Regions from separate parts of the Serratia sp. KH_031 genome, predicted to be linked through region 1. Evidence: predicted binding sites of a transcription regulator. Region 1 holds the regulator's gene; the other holds the start of a gene.

Region 1 (7,814 bases):
GCCAGATCCAACCCAACGCCAAACCACGCAACGCTAAGAAAACCGCCAGTGCTAACCAGAGTGCGTGATTGCCCAATATGGGCAGAACCAACAATGTTAAGCCATATCCCGCCGCAGCAACTGCCATACTGTTGCGCATTTCAGCGCCTTTAGTCGCACCGATAAACATTCCGTCCAACAGATAACACCATACACCCACCAACGGTAAAACTATCTGCCACGGCAGGTAGTGCTCCGCCAAGACGCGTAACTCCGGTAACGAGGTCAGTGCCGCGATAATATGTTGCCCTGCAACGGTATAAACCACAGCAAATCCCAACGCCACTACGCCCGCCTGACGACAGGCAGCGCGCCATACTCGATGTAATTGGCGATCGTCCCGCGCACCATAGGCATGGCCGGAATGTGCTTCTACCGCATAGGCAAAACCATCCAAGGCATAGGCAGTAAATGTCAGCAGATTCATCAGCACTGCATTGACTGCCACAATCTCGCCGCCCAAACGTGCGCCAAGAATGGTTAGCGAAGCGAAACACAGTTGTAGCAGCAGTGAACGCAGCATGATGTCGCGATTCAGCGCCAGCAAACGCCGTAAGTTTCCACGCCACGCATGCCGTAGCATCGCCCATGTAATCCCGCGCATGTTCATCACGCGCCAAGCCAACCATAAGCCCAACAGTAGCGTCGCGTATTCCGAGACCGCCGTTGCCGTCGCAGCACCCTGCACATTCCAGCCCAGCCCCATCACCAGCCAAATATCTAGCACGATATTCAGCAAGTTACCGACAATCAGTAAAATCACTGGGGCTCGCACATACTGCACGCCGAGCAACCAACCCAGCAGCACCATATTGGCTAATGCCGCTGGCGCACTGAGCCAGCGGATTTCTAGGAATAACCTTGCCTGCGCCAAAACATCGGCATCACCACCAACAATATGCAATGCCAGATTAATCAGCGGATGACGCAACAGAACAATGGCGAGCCCCGCCAATACAGCGAGCAACATCGGCTGCATAAAGGCACGAGCCAATGCTTGTGGGTTTTGTGCCCCAAGCGCCTGCGCCGTCAACCCAGTGGTGCTCATACGTAAAAACAGCAACAACATAAACAGGAAGCTGGTCGCCATTGCCCCTATCGCTACGCCACCGAGATAAACCGGGCTATCCAGATGACCAATCACCGCCGTATCCACCAAGCCGAGTAGCGGCACGGTGATATTGGAGAAAATCATCGGTAGTGCTAGCCGCCATAGGGCTTTATCGGTATCGCTGAAGAAGGGGGAAAATAGGCGCATCATCAAAAATGTTCCCGTGGTAATACGATGAGTTCATACAGAAAAGACATCGCCCCAGACAAGGGGCGATTAAAAGCAGGGGTTGTGCAGTTTAGATCCAGTCACCGTTGCGAATCACACCCACCGCCAAACCTTCAATATTGAAGCTTTGCTGGCGAAGATCGACCACGATCGGCTCAAACTCGCTATTCTCTGGCAGTAACTCAACCACATTGCCGTGTTTTTTCAGACGCTTGACCGTCACTTCATCATCAATACGCGCCACAACGACTTGGCCGTTACGCACGTCTTGCGTCTTATGCACCGCCAGCAGATCGCCGTCGAGAATACCGATGTCGCGCATCGACATACCATTCACTCGCAGCAGGAAATCAGCGTTCGGTTTAAACAGTGAAGGATCAACTTTGTAGTGCCCTTCAATATGTTGTTGTGCCAGCAGCGGTTCACCCGCCGCGACACGCCCAACCAATGGCAGCCCTTCTTCCTCTTCCATCAACAGACGAATGCCGCGTGAAGCGCCAGAGACAATCTCAATCACCCCTTTACGCGCCAAGGCTTTCAGGTGTTCTTCCGCCGCATTGGGTGAGCGGAACCCCAGACGCATTGCGATCTCGGCACGCGTTGGTGGCATACCCGTCTGTGAAATATGATCGCGAATCAGGTCATAGACCTCTTGCTGTCTGGTAGTTAGTGCTTTCATTCCGCCCCCTGTTTGTTTATACAGTCTTGCTGTGAGTATATACAGGTAGATAAGGATTGGGAACCTAAGAATGAATTAAAATCAGTGATTAGCGAGATGTCTCGCAACATTGTTCTATCTGGCTCAAAACAAGTGCTGCCACAGAACAGAAACCCAAACGAACAAAGCGAGAATAATCGCCAGCGAAACCGCCGCCGACCCCATGTCTTTTGCTCGGCCAGAAAGCTCGTGATACTCAGTCCCCACGCGATCAACTAACGCTTCGATCGCACTATTGAGTATCTCGACAATCATGATCAACACCACCGAACCAATCAGTAAAATGCGCTCTATCACGCCGATATCTAGCCAAATCGCGATGATGATCGCCATCACGGTCATCACCAACTCTTGGCGAAACGCAGCCTCATTCTTCCACGCTGCGATGAGCCCTTGATAAGAGTAACCCGCCGCTTTGATAATCCGAGTCAGGCCAGTTGCTTGCTGCTTTGCCATCTTAAATATTCTCTTTTCTTGAGATGAGCCATAATTTTAACGGTTCTTGCTTTTTTAACACCACAGATCTGCACATCAGTTTCTGGTATGCTTGCGGCGCATTGCTAACAAGAGGCTACATGTCGTTATGTCAGGTTGGCGTAAAATATACTATAAGTTATTGAACTTACCGCTAAAACTGTTGGTAAGAAGCAAAGTTATTCCTTCAGACCCGATCGCGGAACTGGAGCTCGATCCTTCACGCCCGATTTTGTATGTTTTGCCATACAATTCCAAGGCGGACTTACTGACCATGCGTGCCCAGTGTTTGGCGCAGGATCTCCCCGATCCGTTAAACCCGCTGGAGATCGACGGTACCGTGCTGCCAAGCTACGTGTTTATTCACGATGGCCCACGCGTGTTCCGTTACTACACGCCGAAAGAAGAGTCGGTAAAACTATTCCATGATTATCTGGATCTGCACCGGAATAATCCGGAGCTGGATATTCAGATGTTGCCGGTTTCGGTGATGTTTGGCCGCTCTCCGGGTCGTGAAGGTCAAGGTACACCTCATTTACGTCTGCTGAACGGGGTACAGAAATTCTTCGCCGTATTGTGGCTGGGACGCGACAGTTTTGTTCGTTTCTCGAGTACCGTTTCCCTGCGCCGTATGGCGACTGAACACGGCACCGATAAAATCATCGCACAGAAATTGGCGCGCGTGGCGCGGATGCACTTCTCGCGTCAGCGTCTGGCCGCCGTTGGCCCAAGCCTGCCAGCACGTCAGGAGCTGTTCAATAAGCTGTTGGCTTCCAAAGCGATCGAAAAAGCGGTGGAAGACGAAGCGCGTAGCAAAAAGATTTCTCATGAGAAAGCCCAGCAAAACGCCATTGCGTTGATGGAAGAGATTGCTGCCGATTTCTCTTATGAAACCGTGCGACTGTCCGATCGCGTATTGAGTTGGACTTGGAACCGTTTATATCAGGGTATCAACGTCACCAACGCCGAACGCGTGCGTCAGTTGGCGCAAGATGGCCATGAGATTGTCTATGTGCCCTGCCATCGCAGCCATATGGACTACCTGCTGCTGTCTTATGTGCTCTATCACCAAGGGCTGGTGCCGCCGCATATCGCTGCGGGTATCAACCTGAACTTCTGGCCTGCCGGTCCGATTTTCCGTCGCTTGGGCGCGTTCTTCATCCGCCGTACCTTTAAAGGCAACAAACTGTATTCCACAGTGTTCCGTGAATACCTCGGCGAGTTGTTCACCCGCGGTTATTCGGTTGAGTATTTTGTCGAAGGGGGGCGTTCCCGTACCGGACGCCTGCTGGAGCCAAAAACCGGCACGCTGTCGATGACCATTCAAGCGATGTTGCGTGGGGGTAACCGTCCAATCACGCTGGTGCCGATCTACATCGGTTACGAGCATGTGATGGAAGTGGGTACTTACGCCAACGAACTGCGCGGTGCGACCAAAGAGAAAGAGAGCCTGCTGCAAATGCTGCGCGGCCTGCGCAAATTGCGCAATCTCGGTCAGGGATATGTCAACTTCGGTGATCCACTGCCGTTAACCACCTATCTCAACCAGCACGTACCGCAATGGCGCGATTCTATCGATCCGATCGAAGCCCAACGCCCAAGCTGGCTGACGCCAACGGTGAACGATCTGGCCGCCAAGATCATGGTGCGCATTAACAACGCGGCAGCAGCCAACGCCATGAACCTGTGTTCGACCGCATTACTCGCTTCACGTCAGCGTTCACTGACCCGTGAGCAATTAGTTGAGCAGTTGGATTGTTACTTGCAGCTGATGCGCAACGCGCCTTATGCCAGTGATGTTACCGTACCAAGCCAGACACCAGACGAATTGCTGGATCACGCTTTGAACATGAACAAGTTTGAGGTGGAGAAGGATAATATCGGCGATATCATCATACTGCCGCGCGAGCAGGCGGTGTTGATGACCTATTACCGCAATAATATCCATCACTTGCTGGTATTGCCTTCGCTGATTGCCACCATCGTGATGCATCATCGTCGCATCTCACACACCGAAGTATTGCGTCAAATCGGTTTGATCTATCCAATGCTGAAAGCCGAGCTGTTCCTGCATTATGGCAAGGAGCTGTTGCCTGAGGTGCTGCAGACATTAACGCGCGAATTGGTGCGTCAGCAGCTGATCTGTGACAGCGGTGATGAACTGATGTTGAACCCGGCACGTATCCGTCCGCTGCAATTGCTGGCGGCTGGCGTGCGTGAAACGCTGCAACGCTACGCCATCACTATGTCGATCCTCAGCGCTAACCCGAGCATCAACCGGGGCTCGCTGGAGAAAGAAAGCCGCATCATGGCTCAGCGTCTATCGGTGCTGCACGGCATCAATGCGCCGGAGTTCTTCGATAAGGCAGTGTTCTCCACGTTGGTCGCGACGTTACGTGAAGAAGGTTTTATTAGCGACAGTGGCGATGCCGTCCGTGAACACACCATGGAGGTTTACACCATGTTGAGCGATCTGATTACACCTGAAATTAAGCTGACTATTGAAGGTGTTAACTTACCTGCGGAAATCACTGCGCCGTTAGAAGCTTCCGGAATAGAGAAAGACGGTGACTAACTAACAGCGCTATTTAGAATATGTATCACTAGGTACGAAAAAGGAATGCACAAAGCATTCTTTTTTCGAATTAAATCATCGCAAAACTTATGGGCACTTATAAACCTGCCCCACCATCTTGCTATCCAGCGGAGCAAAGCTAGAAAGCAGGTTTTGGCTTGGGCTGGTCGCGCCATAAATCACGTTACCGCCCATTTCAGCTGCCTTGTTGCGTAGATCGTTAGCTGCACCGCGCAAGCCGCCGCTTTCAGCATTACTGCCAGATAACCAGTTACTTTGGCTACCTGTTACTTCTCCGATCAGTTGGCATTCAGCCGCTGGTTTTGTATCGGAGAATTTAACCTGCTGACCGGCTGAGGTTAATGTGTTGGTAGTGCTGCAACCGGCCAACAGCATCGCTGCCGAAAGACCCAGTAAGGCTTTAATCCGCATCTTGTTCCCCATATGATGTTGAGAATTACGCAAAAGCTTATCAGAAAGCGATGCTATCTCTTAGGCATCCGTTGCCATTGATATTGGCCAACGCCTTCAGTGACAGCAAATGATGTATCAGTTTACACTCTAAATCGAGCCAGTTTGCAAAAATATCATCAAATACAGCGCTGCGGCACAACCAAAATGGGCATTGCTTACTACTCGTACAAAAAAGCCGCTGTGGGATGGCCCGACATACGGCTATGGCTTACGCATTAATCATAATTATTATTTATGAATAATCAACTAACCAGGGTAACCATTACGTTTGGCATTAGCATCGCAATCCGCCCGATTTTTATAACCCTCACTAGCAGCACCGACAATTTTACCGTTCGATGCTGTACGACGCCAGCGCCACTCACCACGCTTATCCTGATAAAACTCCCACTTATCTTTCATTATCTCATTCCTTGTAATTAGATTTTATGAGCAATACCCTCCCAGAGGTATTGCTAGATATTTTCCCTACCCAAATAGAAGATAGGTAAACAAACCTAATATCAAGAACATTTAGCTGACAATCAAGACCTTTAAATAACATGGTTATTATTCAGGAGTAATATGAGGCTCAAATTTTTATGCCTTAAACCAGAAGGCCAGTGATAAATTATCGTTGGATAACTTACCACTGGCCTCCCAGTTACCGCCCTTGGCGTGCTTATCTTTACGCCGATAGCTGCCTTTACCTTTAGTATTCCTCTCTACTCTCTGACGGAATAAAGGATCATGCAGTAATGCTTCAATAGCATTGTCTTGTATCTGGCCTTTGGTATGACGATATTTAGTCATGGTAATACTCCAATAATACTACGGTTATAAATTAAACAAATAATACTGCTACGGGTATAAAATATAAAGCCTTATGAAGGCTGCTTATCACTCGCACCTTGTTCCAGTGCTTCTAAGATCGAACAATATTGGCTGGTATGAGCGCTACCACAGCAAGCGTCACTTAAACGTTTCAACGACTCACGCATCCGGGTGAGTTCAGTCAGCTTGTCTTCAACATCCCGCAGACGTGCATCTACGATCGACTTCGATTCCTGGCAAGTATGATGTTCAGGATCAACTCGGATCGATAACAACTCAGCAATAGTTTCCAGAGTAAAACCCAATTGTTTGGCATAACGGATAAAACGCAAGCGCTGTAGATCCTGCTCATTATAAAGTCGATAACCACCTTCAGTACGAATATCATGATCCATCATCCCTTGCTTTTCGTAATAACGAACCGTGTCTGGCGTAACATCCGCAAGTTTTGCCAATTGACCAATCTTGAGCATCATATTCTCCTCAGTTCAATGAACTAACGGTATTAGCATAACTGATCGACTGGAAGATCTTAAGGTATATAAAAGTGGGATAGCATCTTTGACGGGGTATGGACGTAAAAAAACCGGGCAAGCCCGGTTTTTTTACGCGTCCACAGATTACTCTGCAGTTGCCACTTCTGCTTGAGACTCAGCACGATCAACCAGCTCGATGTATGCCATCGGCGCGTTGTCGCCTGCGCGGAAGCCACACTTCAGAATGCGAGTGTAACCACCGGCACGGCTCGCGAAACGCGGGCCTAGCTCGTTAAACAGTTTTGCCACGATCTCGTTATCACGAGTGCGGGCGAATGCCAGACGACGATTAGCAACGCTGTCGGTCTTGGCAAGAGTAATCAGCGGCTCAACAACGCGACGCAGCTCTTTTGCTTTTGGCAGGGTCGTCTTGATTATCTCATGACGAACCAAAGAGCCGGCCATGTTACGGAACATAGCCTGGCGGTGGCTGCTGTTACGGTTCAGTTGACGACCACTCTTACGATGGCGCATGACCTTATCCTTCTCAGTAAAACCTTAACCTGTGATCCGGTTACTCGTCAGCAATGCTTGCCGGTGGCCAGTTTTCTAGGCGCATGCCCAGAGACAGACCACGGGAGGCCAGCACGTCTTTAATCTCAGTAAGAGATTTTTTACCTAGGTTAGGAGTTTTCAACAACTCAACCTCGGTACGCTGTACCAGATCACCGATGTAGTGGATAGCTTCTGCCTTCAGGCAGTTAGCAGAGCGGACAGTCAATTCCAGATCGTCAACAGGGCGCAGCAAGATCGGATCGAATTCTGGTTTCTCTTCTTTAACTTCCGGCTGACGTACATCACGTAAGTCAACGAAAGCTTCTAGTTGTTCAGCCAGAATGGTTGCCGCACGGCGGATTGCCTCTTCAGGATCAATCGTGCCATTGGTTTCCATTTCGATTACTAGCT
Region 2 (7,814 bases), 1.4 Mb from region 1:
CTGTTGAGATTAACTAACGGATAATGACCAGTTTACCTGCGTTTAGCAGTCGCACTCTAGTGCTAAAAAAAGGGTAGAATAGAATTTCATTCTTACTGGGCAAAATAACAACTATGCGTACTGTACTGAATATACTTAACTTCGTATTAGGCGGGTTTTTCACCACCTTCGGTTGGTTGCTTGCCACTTTCTTCAGCGTGGTGCTGATCATTACCTTGCCACTGACCCGCTCTTGCTGGGAAATCACCAAACTTTCGTTTCTACCTTATGGTAACGAAGCCATCCACGTTAACGAATTATACCCGGAAAAAAGCAACACACTGCTTTCCGCCGGAGGTTCTTTGTTGAATATTTTGTGGTTTGTGCTGTTTGGTTGGTGGCTATGCCTGTCGCATATCGTCGCAGGGATCGCCCAATGCATGACCATTATTGGTATTCCTGTTGGCATCGCCAATTTCAAAATTGCTGCGATTGCCCTCTGGCCGGTAGGTCGCCGGGTGGTCTCGGTAGAAATGGCGCAACAAGCCAGAGCTGAGAATGCACGCCGTCAGTACCAACAACGTTAATTCTTTTCTTCGTTTGAGGAATTTTTTGTGCTCTCTATAGCACCCGTTATCCGCCGTTATACCTACAACAGTAATTGGCTTTATAACCTGCGTATTTTTATCGCGCTGGCAGGCACAACGGCGGTGCCCTGGTGGTTAGATTCCCCAAAACTGACCATCCCCCTCACTCTGGGGGTGGTCGCTGCTGCGTTGGCCGATCTCGACGATCGTCTCACTGGAAGACTGCGTAATCTATTGATTACGCTGGTGTGTTTCTTCGTAGCTTCAGCTTCCATCGTCCTACTGTTTCCCTACCCTTGGTTGTTTGCTGTTGGCCTGACGACTTCTACCTGTGCTTTTATTCTGTTAGGGGCACTAGGGCAGCGCTACGCTACCATCGCTTTCGGTGCCTTACTGATCGCGGTTTACACCATGCTGGGTGTATCGATGTATGACGCGTGGTATCAACAGCCGATGCTGCTATTGATGGGCGCTGTCTGGTACAACCTGCTGACATTGATAGGCCATCTGATTTTCCCAATTCGTCCATTACAGGAAAATATTGCGCGCTGTTACGAGCAGTTGGCGAACTATTTAGACGCCAAAGCCAACCTGTTTGATCCTGATGCCGAAGATAACGCGGATTTACCGTGGATGGATGTCGCAATGGCCAACGGCACCTTGGTGAATATCCTTAATCAAACCAAAGCGACATTATTAACACGCCTGAAAGGTGATCGAGGGCAACGAGGGACTCGTCGCACGCTACATTATTATTTCGTCGCTCAGGATATCCACGAACGGGCCAGTTCTTCCCACATGCAATATCAAGCATTGAGTAAACAGTTCCGCCACAGCGATATTCTATTTCGCTTCCAACGTTTACTCAGTATGCAGGCCAGAGCCTGCCGGCAGCTTTCTCAATCGGTGTTATTACGTCAGGAATACCAGCATAGTCACCGTTTTGAGCCCGCATTCACGCGCATTGAAGAAGCTCTTACACAACTCAACATTACACCGAGTAATCACGAGTTGGTCAAAGCGCTCTCGTATTTGTTGAAGAACCTGAGAGCTATTGATGCGCAATTGGCGAATATCGAATCAGAACAAGCTATTGCCAGTGGTAAAATAGAAGAGAATAGTCTGCTGGACGATCGCCTCACCGGCTGGAGCGATATCTGGCTGCGCATCAGTCGCCATTTGACGCCGCAATCCGCCCTATTTCGTCATGCGATCCGCATGTCCGTCGTGCTCTGCGTGGGTTATGCCCTTATCCAGTTTACCGGTATGCAACATGGTTACTGGATTTTGCTGACCAGTTTGTTCGTTTGCCAACCCAACTATAATGCGACAAGGCGACGCCTAGCTCTGCGAATTATCGGCACATTGGCCGGTATATTGGTAGGTTTGCCCATCCTGTACTTCGTTCCGTCGTTGGAAGGCCAACTCGTCTTGATCGTGATCGCCGGGGTATTGTTCTTCGCTTTTCGCACCGTGCAATATGCTCACGCCACCATGTTTATCACGCTGTTAGTATTACTGTGCTTTAACTTGCTAGGCGAAGGATTTGAAGTGGCGGCACCACGTGTTTACGACACGTTGCTGGGATGTGCCATTGCCTGGGCGGCAGTCAGCTTCATCTGGCCAGATTGGAAATTCCGCCAACTCTCCTCAGTCGTCAGTAAAACCCTGAATGCGGATTGTCGTTATCTGGATGCCATTTTGGTGCAATACCATCAAGGCAAAGATAATGGTTTACCGTATCGCATTGCGCGTCGTGATGCTCACAACTGCGATGCAGAACTGGCTTCGGTAGTTTCCAATATGTCTGCCGATCCTAAAACTGAACAAACGATTCAGGAAACTGCCTTTCGCCTGTTGTGTTTAAACCATACCTTGTTGAGTTATATCTCTGCGCTAGGCGCTCATCGTGGGCGTTTGAGCAATTCAACTGTGTTGGATCTACTCAATGATGCTGTTTGTTATGTCGATGGTGCACTGCATCAAGAAGAACAAGATAGCCACCGTATTAATCAGGCTCTAGAGGCTCTGGCTGAGCGAATTCAACAGTTATCACCAGAGCCGGAAAGTAAAGAACAGTTAGTACTCCAGCAAATTGGGTTAGTCATAGAACTACTGCCAGAACTGACAGAGTTGAATAAGCAAATAAGTAGAGTCAATTAACCATCAGTATCCATTGCTGTGCTGTCTCATTTCTGGCGGCTCAGCGGGTACGTACGTCGAACCAGTCGGTAAGATCCTCTCTCAACTCACTCGGCAGCGCCGCTTGGTGATAACCCGCAATCGCCCCCGCCAGTGCCAGTAATGCCTTCAAACCAAGATGTTTTTGCCGTTGCAGTAGTTTCAAGTAAGAGCGTCTCGCCCCAAATAACCGCAAATCGTAAACACCACTGATACCGGCCTGCCACAAAGAACGCTCCATCGCTATATCGATATTGGGTAGGTCTCTTAACCGTTCATCGCTGCATTTTTTATCCTGAAGCTCTTTACGAGCGGCTCTCATTGCCTGCCAAGCCAAAGCAAATAGTTCTTGCCGGTCTTGCCACATAGACTCATTCACCCAGTAATATCGCAGTGCCACCGGTGCACCACGTTTTGAATAAATCATGCTCACCATGCCATGCTCACGGAAGATCGGTTCCAGATCTGCGGTAGCACGTAAATACAGTTCATTTCCAGTAATCACAGCGAACATAATACCGTCAGCTAATAGGCTACAACTGCCAAATTGCGAACGTGTAGAGATGTGACCTAATGCAGCAAAGCATGATTTCGCTTGCGAGATTCTTTTCGTCGATATCCCTTTCATCGCTACCTCCAATAAGTTAATAAATGTTCAATCATTTTCCACGTCAATGTAATAAACGTAACGTGAACAACCAATTAGAAAAATACGCATTAAGTCCAATCATGCCAATCACAAAGTTCTCTTGAGCTAAAGATGATCGCAATTATGCGAAGCATTACGAAAAATTGAGTTGATCTTCTGTTTTACTAGATATACTGTATATACATACAGTGACACTATAGGCAGGATACTTATGCGTACTCAATCACTTTACCCATCTCATTTCAGCCATACCTCATTTGCTGTGAATAACACTGCAAGAACCTCAGATGCTGGCAAAGGAAATGGTCTTATCAGTGAACTTGTTTATAGCGAACATCAACCCGCAGTAGCACAGTTGTTACTGCCGTTGTTACAGCAACTAGGGCTGCAATCGCGTTGGTTATTATGGCTCACACCACAACAGAAACTGAGTCGTCTTTGGTTGCAACAATCAGGTCTGCCAGTCAATAAGGTGGTTCAGGTTAGCCAAATCAATCCTATTGATAGTGTAGAAGCCATGGAAAAAGCATTATTGACTGGAAACTACAGTGTAGTACTTGGGTGGTTACCTGAATTAACTGAAGTGGATCGTTTGAAATTAAGACGTGCAGCAGAATTGGGGAATGCTTATGGTTTCATCATGCACCCGCAAAATGAGATAAACCCGACACACGGACAGTGTTCAACGCTAAAAATTCACTCAAGCTTGTATCATTGAGCTAATTTAGGATTAATCTCATCATTTTTATCCATGAAAATGCGAACTTACGCAGAGATTTGTAAAAAGTGAGCACTGATGCGGTTCCGCATGAAAAATCGCGCTTCATTTAGCTTATTTTTTAGACGGAAAATAGGATGGGTTTTGTAAAATTCTCCGTTTTTTTTTAGAGCTTTATCACATCACACTTGTAACTTTCGCGCCACGTTGTAGACTTTACATCGCCAAGGTTGCTCTATAACGCCAGAAAAACTGGCAGAGTAACAAATGAGGGCATAAACCTTGGCGAAGGAATTTAACCAAGGGCTTAAAAATCAGCTTTAAAGCTCATTGCCTATTTGGATGATAACGAGGCGCAAAATGAAAAAGACAGCTATCGCATTAGCAGTGGCACTGGCAGGTTTCGCAACAGTAGCGCAAGCTGCCCCAAAAGATAACACCTGGTACACTGGTGCTAAACTGGGCTGGTCCCAGTACCATGACACTGGTTTCTATGGTAACGGCTATGACAGCAGCATCGGTAACGGCCCTACTCATGAAAGCCAACTGGGTGCTGGTGCATTCGTTGGTTATCAAGCAAACCAATACCTAGGCTTTGAAATGGGTTACGACTGGTTAGGTCGTATGCCATACAAAGGCAGCGTAAACAACGGTGCTTTCAAGGCTCAAGGCGTTCAATTGGCAGCTAAACTGAGCTACCCAATTATGGACGATCTGGACATCTACACCCGTCTGGGTGGTATGGTTTGGCGTGCAGACTCTACAGCTCAGTACGGTGCTACCGGCCAACGCCTGAGCGACCACGACACTGGCGTTTCTCCGCTGGCTGCTGTTGGTGTTGAATACGCACTGACCAAAAACTGGGCTACTCGCCTGGACTATCAGTGGGTTAACAACATCGGTGACGCTGGTACCGTTGGTACTCGTCCAGACAACGGCATGTTGAGCCTGGGTGTTTCTTACCGCTTTGGTCAGGACGATGTTGTAGCTCCAGTAGCTGCACCAGCTCCAGCTCCAGTTGTTGAAACCAAGCGTTTCACTCTGAAGTCTGACGTTCTGTTCAACTTCAACAAGTCTACTCTGAAAGCAGAAGGCCAACAGGCTCTGGATCAACTGTATACTCAGTTGAGCTCAATGGATCCTAAAGATGGTTCTGTAGTTGTTCTTGGTTACACCGACGCCGTTGGTTCTGACAAGTACAACCAAGCACTGTCTGAGAAACGCGCTCAAAGCGTTGTTGACTACCTGGTTTCTAAAGGTATCCCAGCAGACAAGATCTCTGCTCGTGGTATGGGCGAAGCTGATTCCACCACTGGCAACACCTGTGGCTACAAATCTGGCCGTGCTACCAAGACTCAGATCGAATGCCTGGCACCAGATCGTCGCGTAGAGATCGAAGTTAAAGGTATCAAAGACGTTGTAACTCAGCCTCAGGCTTAAGTTACCACTCTCTTTAAAAAACCCCGCATTTGCGGGGTTTTTTATTGATTCTAATAACTGATTAAAATAAGCAGAGCCTGCCTCTTGTTATCTTGTGCGCAAGCTCCTACTCTATTTATTCTTCATCTTTCCCCAAAATCGCCTGCAAATCCTGTTTGAGTGACGACATCTGATTGGCGTATTTCTCTTTCCGCTCTGCATCTTCGATCAACTGCACCACGGTTTCTGATAGCGTGGCATTACGGCGATGTGCCAAGGCGGCTAAGCGCTGCCACACCAAGAACTCCAAATCGATAGATTTCTTGCGAGTATGCTGGTGCTCCGCATTAAAGTGGCGTTTACGTCGTGCACGAATGGTTTGCTTCATCCGATTATCAAGTTCTGGATTCATGTGGACATTAATCCACACCAGCACTTTTACTGGTTCATTTTCCAGTTTCAACAGTTCATCAACCGCCTCCTGAGCAGCGCTGCTTTCAAGATGACAGGTGATGGCTTCGCCTTCCCGGTGTTTTTTCACCAGGTACTTCCATTTCCAGCCGCTCTCCAGATTTTCCAGTTGCTGATATTTCATCATGAACTCTTCAGTGACCGCGTAACTTTATTAAGCATAACAGCTTTGTGCCAAATTTCCCCGGCAATTAGAACTCCTTTTAGATTGTTTTTTGCACAGTCGTAGCGCAATGTCAAACTCCCTGACACCAACATCGACTCTCATGTATCAAGCTGGCGTTATTCTTGTATAATCGCCCTTTCACTTTTTGACGATTGCACCTAACACTTTGACCAATAACCGACTTGAATGGCAATCTTTGTTGCCTGCCGTAACGCCTTATCAGGCGATATTCGATACCGCTGCTCAGTTGGCACCTGTGACCTTTGCCGCGATCCAACCACGGTTGGAAAACGCACTGACGCTGTTTTGTCATCCACTATCGCAACCGCGCTTCATGCTATTGAAAGCGCAGGAAACCCGTGAGTATCTGGCACTGATCGCCAACGCGGTCAAACCATTGCAACCGCAGAGTCCTATTGTCGGCAGCCAGTACAAAATTCAGGGGAATCAGGTTCAGATTGAACCCGCGAACCGCGGCGATGAACCTTTTGCTGCTGGCGGTGCCTGCGTCTATCAAGAATGGATCGAACCAGAACAGCTCTTTGGCTGCGTTAGAATTCATCAAGGTGAAATTAACCTACAACCGGGTCTGATTCATCAGGCCAATGGTGGTGTGCTAATTCTGTCGGCACGTTCCCTGCTAGCGCAGCCATTACTGTGGTTACGCCTGAAACAGATGATCACCCAGCGCCAGTTCCACTGGACTTCGCCGGATGAAACTCGCCCACTGCCTGTCACTATCCCGCCAATGCCGTTGGAGCTACGCCTGATTGTCGTTGGCGATCGTCATGGTCTGGCCGATTTCCACGATATGGAACCAGAACTGTGCGAGCAGGCTGTTTACGGTGAATATGAAGACGATCTGCAACTGACTGAACCAGAAGATATGGTGCAGTGGTGCGGCTACGTCAATAGCGTCTTAACCGAGCACCAACTACCACCACTGGCCGCAGATGCTTGGCAGCCGTTGTTGGTACAAGCCGTGCGTTACAGCGGCGATCAGGGCAACTTACCTCTATCTCCATTATGGATTGGCCAACAACTTTCTGAAGCGGCGTTATACGCAGGAGAAGGACAGATCACAGCCAAAGCACTAGAGGCAGCGCTCAATGTTCGTGAATGGCGTGAAAGCTATCTTGCCGAACGTATGCAAGATGAAATCGAGTTAGGTCAGATCCTGATCGAAACCGAAGGTGAAGTTATCGGCCAGATCAACGGCCTTTCAGTGCTGGACTATCCCGGTCATCCTCGCAGTTTCGGTGAACCCTCCCGCATAAGCTGTGTTGTACACCTCGGTGACGGTGAGTTTACCGACGTCGAGCGTAAAGCCGAGCTGGGCGGTAATCTGCACGCCAAAGGCATGATGATCATGCAGGCATTCCTGATTTCCGAGTTGGAATTAGATCAACAACTGCCCTTCTCTGCCTCGATTGTGTTTGAACAGTCCTATGGCGAAGTCGATGGCGACAGTGCTTCTCTCGCTGAACTCTGTGCGTTGATCAGTGCCCTTTCCCTGCAACCGATCACCCAACAGCTTGCTGTAACCGGTTCAGTCGACCAGTTTGGTAATGTCCAGCCTATCGGTGGCGTTAACGAAAAGATCGAAGGTTTCTTTGAGGTCTGTCAACGCCGCGGTTTAACCGG

The links. The regulator LexA, encoded in region 1, represses DNA repair genes until DNA is damaged. The targets are predictions, from matches to a motif close to TNCTGTATGTACATACAGNA.
Region 2: sulA (SOS-induced cell division inhibitor SulA) is a predicted target of LexA. The motif match lies at 3,568-3,587, and genes of this name have one in related genera.

What each region holds. Positions count from the first base shown of each region.
Region 1 is NZ_CM174496.1:4,378,548-4,386,361, forward strand. Features, by position in the region: gene dinF (MATE family efflux transporter DinF) at 1-1,297, opposite strand, end outside; gene lexA (transcriptional repressor LexA) at 1,389-1,997, opposite strand; gene AC3ISQ_RS19765 (diacylglycerol kinase) at 2,121-2,492, opposite strand; gene plsB (glycerol-3-phosphate 1-O-acyltransferase PlsB) at 2,620-5,085, shown strand; gene AC3ISQ_RS19775 (DUF4156 domain-containing protein) at 5,173-5,517, opposite strand; gene AC3ISQ_RS19780 (YegP family protein) at 5,806-5,961, opposite strand; gene AC3ISQ_RS19785 (alternative ribosome-rescue factor A) at 6,139-6,351, opposite strand; gene zntR (Zn(2+)-responsive transcriptional regulator) at 6,423-6,845, opposite strand; gene rplQ (50S ribosomal protein L17) at 6,993-7,382, opposite strand; gene AC3ISQ_RS19800 (DNA-directed RNA polymerase subunit alpha) at 7,423-7,814, opposite strand, start outside.
Region 2 is NZ_CM174496.1:2,982,432-2,990,245, forward strand. Features, by position in the region: gene AC3ISQ_RS13465 (YccF domain-containing protein) at 114-566, shown strand; gene yccS (YccS family putative transporter) at 594-2,729, shown strand; gene AC3ISQ_RS13475 (TfoX/Sxy family protein) at 2,770-3,375, opposite strand; gene sulA (SOS-induced cell division inhibitor SulA) at 3,608-4,114, shown strand; gene ompA (porin OmpA) at 4,475-5,554, shown strand; gene matP (macrodomain Ter protein MatP) at 5,670-6,128, opposite strand; gene AC3ISQ_RS13495 (AAA family ATPase) at 6,337-7,814, shown strand, end outside.